Regions from separate parts of the Enterobacter cloacae complex sp. HYC042_NIDB genome, predicted to be linked through region 1. Evidence: riboswitches for the same ligand, from Rfam matches in the RefSeq annotation. Region 1 holds a riboswitch; the other holds the start of a gene.
The links. A riboswitch is a leader RNA that binds a small molecule or an ion and turns the genes downstream of it on or off. The one in region 1 is predicted to bind thiamine pyrophosphate.
Positions count from the first base shown of each region.

Region 2: another riboswitch for thiamine pyrophosphate. It lies ahead of thiB (thiamine ABC transporter substrate binding subunit); the one in region 1 lies ahead of thiM (hydroxyethylthiazole kinase).

Region 1 is NZ_CP109650.1:3,303,162-3,305,359, reverse strand. Features, by position in the region: partial or broken gene OKF39_RS15855 (IS3 family transposase) at 1-320, shown strand, start outside; gene OKF39_RS15850 (AbiTii domain-containing protein) at 373-729, opposite strand; TPP riboswitch at 845-941, shown strand; gene thiM (hydroxyethylthiazole kinase) at 977-1,747, shown strand; gene thiD (bifunctional hydroxymethylpyrimidine kinase/phosphomethylpyrimidine kinase) at 1,744-2,198, shown strand, end outside.
Region 2 is NZ_CP109650.1:935,509-937,706, reverse strand. Features, by position in the region: gene sgrR (HTH-type transcriptional regulator SgrR) at 1-655, shown strand, start outside; TPP riboswitch at 692-792, shown strand; gene thiB (thiamine ABC transporter substrate binding subunit) at 824-1,807, shown strand; gene thiP (thiamine/thiamine pyrophosphate ABC transporter permease ThiP) at 1,783-2,198, shown strand, end outside.

The DNA of each region.
Region 1 (2,198 bases):
AGGTCACGCGTATTCTGGACAGCATTGCACTGTTTCGAGGCTATCCGGCGACGATAAGAACTGACCAGGGGCCGGAGTTCACCTTCCGCGCACTGGATCAATGGGCTTTTGAGCATGGTGTTGAGCTGCGCTTAATCCAGCCGGGCAAGCCAACGCAGAACGGATTTATTGAGAGCTTTAACGGACGATTTCGAGATGAATGTCTGAATGAGCACTGGTTCAGTGATATCGTTCACGCAGGGAAAGTCATTAATGACTGGCGGCAGGATTATAACGAATGTCGTCCACATTCAGCACTGAATTATCAGACGCCATCATAGTTTGCAGCACGGTGGCGGAATGGAAAATGTGAAGGTAAACAAACCGACATTACTAACTGATGGTTGTATCTAATACTGGGGGCAGGTCACAACCTCGTACGGGGTTCAAAGCTTTGACGCTACCTCTTCCAATCCTATATTCAGGCAAATTCTGAGCGTTAGGATAACCATCAATCTCAAATTTTAACCATTCGCTGAGGTCATTAAGTCCAGGCTTCACTGCTATCATCTTGGCTTTAAGAAGAACATCCACAATATCATTCGTTCTACTACTAGCAAGCTCCTGTAATTCTAGGACTGGTGAATTTGGCATAATGCTCTCTCGAGTTAATTTTCCATATTTTAATACTCGAGACGGCTTGAGTCTAAGGAATGGATGGATACTTGTGTCACACAAACTGTCACTCATCCTGTCACACACAGCCCAAAAGGGCCGCTTTTGCCGTTTACAAGACTTCCCGCTGGCATTACTATCCTGAACAGGGATTAATGAGGAGCATTAATCGCAAGCTTTTGATTTTGTTTTATTTGACTCGGGGTGCCCTTCTTTGTGAAGGCTGAGAAATACCCGTATTACCTGATCTGGATAATGCCAGCGTAGGGAAGTCAGATGCCCTCCCGGTCATCGCTTCTTCACGCAAGGCAGGAGCGAACCCATGCAGCCTGACCTGCTCGATTTACACGTTTTACACCACTTCCGTACCCGTTCTCCGCTGACCCACTGCATGACCAACGATGTCGTACAAACCTTTACAGCCAACGTTTTGCTGGCCCTTGGCGCATCCCCGGCGATGGTGATTGAGGCCGAAGAGGCCGAACAGTTTGCCGCGATAGCCGATGCGCTGTTAATCAACGTCGGCACGCTGACCGCACCGCGCGCCCAGTCGATGCGTCGGGCGATTGAAAGCGCGGTGGCGGCAGGCAAACCCTGGACGCTGGACCCGGTTGCGGTGGGTGGCCTGACGTTCCGCACCCGTTTTTGCCATCAAATTTTGGCCCTGAACCCGACCACCATTCGCGGCAACGCCTCCGAAATCCTGGCTCTGGCCGGAATGAGCGCGGGCGGGCGCGGCGTTGATACCACCGACACCGCCGCCAGCGCGTTGCCTGCCGCTCAGGCGTTGGCCCGCCAGACCCATGCCATTGTGGTGATCACCGGCGAGGTGGACTACATCACTGACGGAGAGCGGACCCGAACGGTAACGGGCGGAGACCCGTTAATGACGCGCGTAGTGGGAACCGGGTGCGCGCTTTCTGCCGTTGTGGCGGCGAGCTGCTCGCTGCCGGGGGACCGGCTGGATAACATTGCCGCCGCCTGCGGATGGATGAAGCGCGCCGGAACGGCAGCCGTTGCGCGCTCGCGCGGGCCAGGCAGTTTTACCAGCGCGTTCCTCGACGCGCTCTACACGCTGGAGGAGCAGGCATGAAGCGGATTAACGCCCTGACCATTGCCGGTACCGACCCCAGCGGCGGCGCGGGCATCCAGGCCGATCTGAAAACCTTCTCGGCCCTTGGCGCGTATGGCTGCTCGGTGATTACCGCGTTGGTGGCGCAAAACACGCGCGGCGTGCAGTCGGTCTACCGTATTGAGCCGGATTTTGTTGCCGCGCAGCTGGATTCGGTGTTCAGCGACGTGCGGATTGATACCACCAAGATCGGCATGCTGGCCGAGACGGATATTGTGGAGGCGGTGGCCGAGCGGCTTAAACGCTATCAGGTGCAAAACGTGGTGCTGGATACCGTCATGCTGGCAAAAAGCGGCGATCCGCTGCTCTCCGCCTCCGCCGTTGAGACGCTGCGCAATAAGCTGCTGCCGCAGGTGGCGCTTATCACGCCCAATCTGCCGGAAGCCGCCGCGCTGTTAGGCACGTCGCACGC
Region 2 (2,198 bases), 2.4 Mb from region 1:
CTGCTACTATCTTCTTTTTGACAGCCGCAGCCACCGCGGAGCAAACCACGATGTCCGCAAGTGGATCAGCCATATTCTGGCCCCGGCTAACCTGATTTATCACGCTGAAGAGCAATACCAGACCTGGTGGTTTCCGGCCTATGGCCTGCTTCCGCGCTGGCACCATGCTCAGCCGGTGCGCAGTGAAAAACCCGCCGGGCTGGAGACCATCACCCTCAGCTACTATCGCGATCACATTGAGCACCGGTTTATCGCGAGGATCATGAGCAAGCTGCTCGCGGCCGAAGGCGTGACGCTGGCGATACAGGAAGTCGATTATGATGAATGGCACCGGGGGGATGTCGTCAGCGATATCTGGCTCAACAGCGCCAACTTTACGCTGCCGCTGGATTTCTCGCTCTTTTCACACCTGTATGAAGTGCCTCTCATTCAGCACTGCATCAGCCGGGACTGGCAGCAGGACGCCGCGAAGTGGCGGGCAGGAGAGATGGATCTGGCCGCGTGGTGCCAGGAGCTCCTGGCCGGGCAGACGATCGTACCGTTGATCCACCACTGGCTGCTGATCCAGGGACAGCGCAGCATGCGCGGCCTGCGGATGAACACCCTGGGCTGGTTTGATTTTAAATCCGCCTGGTTTGCGCCGCCGGAGCCATAACGCTTTCGTAATATTCACCAAATCATTACAATAGCGCCGTTCTCAACGGGGTGCTGCATCACAGATGTGCGCTGAGATAATACCCGTCGAACCTGATCCGGATAACGCCGGCGAAGGGATTTGAGGCTGTTTCTCAAAATCCTTTGCCACTCAACCCTGAGGTGCAAAGTGTTAAAAAACGTTCTTCCTCTGCTGGCGCTGGTTGCGCTGCCTGTTTTTGCTAAGCCTGTTCTGACGGTCTATACCTACGACTCCTTCTCCGCCGACTGGGGCCCCGGCCCGGTGGTTAAAAAAGCCTTTGAAGCCGACTGCAACTGCGAGCTGAAGTTCGTGGCGCTGGAAGATGGCGTGTCGCTGCTTAACCGCCTGCGCATGGAAGGGAAAAACAGCAAGGCCGACGTGGTGCTCGGGCTGGATAACAACCTGCTGGAAGCCGCCACGCAAACCAGACTGTTTGCCAAAAGCGGCGTAGCGGCAGATGCCGTCAACGTGCCGGGCGGCTGGAAAAACGACACCTTCGTTCCCTTCGATTACGGCTACTTTGCGTTCGTCTACGATAAAAACAAGCTGAAGAACCCGCCGAAGAGCCTGAAAGAGCTGGTCGAAAGCGACCAGAAATGGCGCGTGATTTATGAAGATCCGCGCACCAGCACGCCGGGCCTGGGGCTGCTGCTGTGGATGCAGAAAGTCTACGGCGACAAAACGCCGGAGGCGTGGCAGAAGCTGGCTGCGAAAACCGTTACGGTCACTAAAGGCTGGAGCGAAGCCTATGGCCTGTTCCTGAAAGGCGAAAGCGATCTGGTGCTGAGCTACACCACCTCTCCGGCATATCATATTATTGCCGAGAAGAAAGACAACTACGCGGCTGCGAATTTCGCTGAAGGTCACTACCTGCAGGTTGAAGTGGCTGCCCGCACCGCCGCCAGCAAACAGCCGGAACTGGCCGAGAAGTTCCTGAAATTTATGGTCTCCCCGGCATTCCAGAACGCCATTCCGACGGGCAACTGGATGTACCCGGTTACCGACGCGACGCTGCCGGCAGGCTTTGAGCAGCTGAACAAACCGCAGACCGCGCTGGAATTTACGCCGCAGCAGGTTGCCGCGCAGCGCGCCGCATGGATAAGCGAATGGCAACGCGCCGTCAGCCGCTGATCCCCGGCTGGTTAGTTCCCGGACTGATTGCCGCCATACTGATGGTGGTCGTCAGTCTGGGAGCGTTCCTGGCGCTGTGGTTTAACGCGCCAGAGAGCGATCTGCCCGCGCTCTGGCACGATAGCTATCTCTGGCACGTTATCCGTTTCTCCTTCTGGCAGGCGTTTCTCTCCGCGCTGCTGTCAGTCATCCCGGCCATTTTTCTTGCGCGTGCCCTCTATCGCAGACGTTTCCCCGGCAGGCTGGCCCTGCTGCGCCTGTGCGCCATGACGCTGATCCTGCCCGTGCTGGTGGCCGTTTTTGGCATTCTGAGCGTATACGGTCGCCAGGGCTGGCTGGCCTCGCTCTTCGCGTCTTTAGGCCTGGAATGGACCTTCTCTCCCTACGGGCT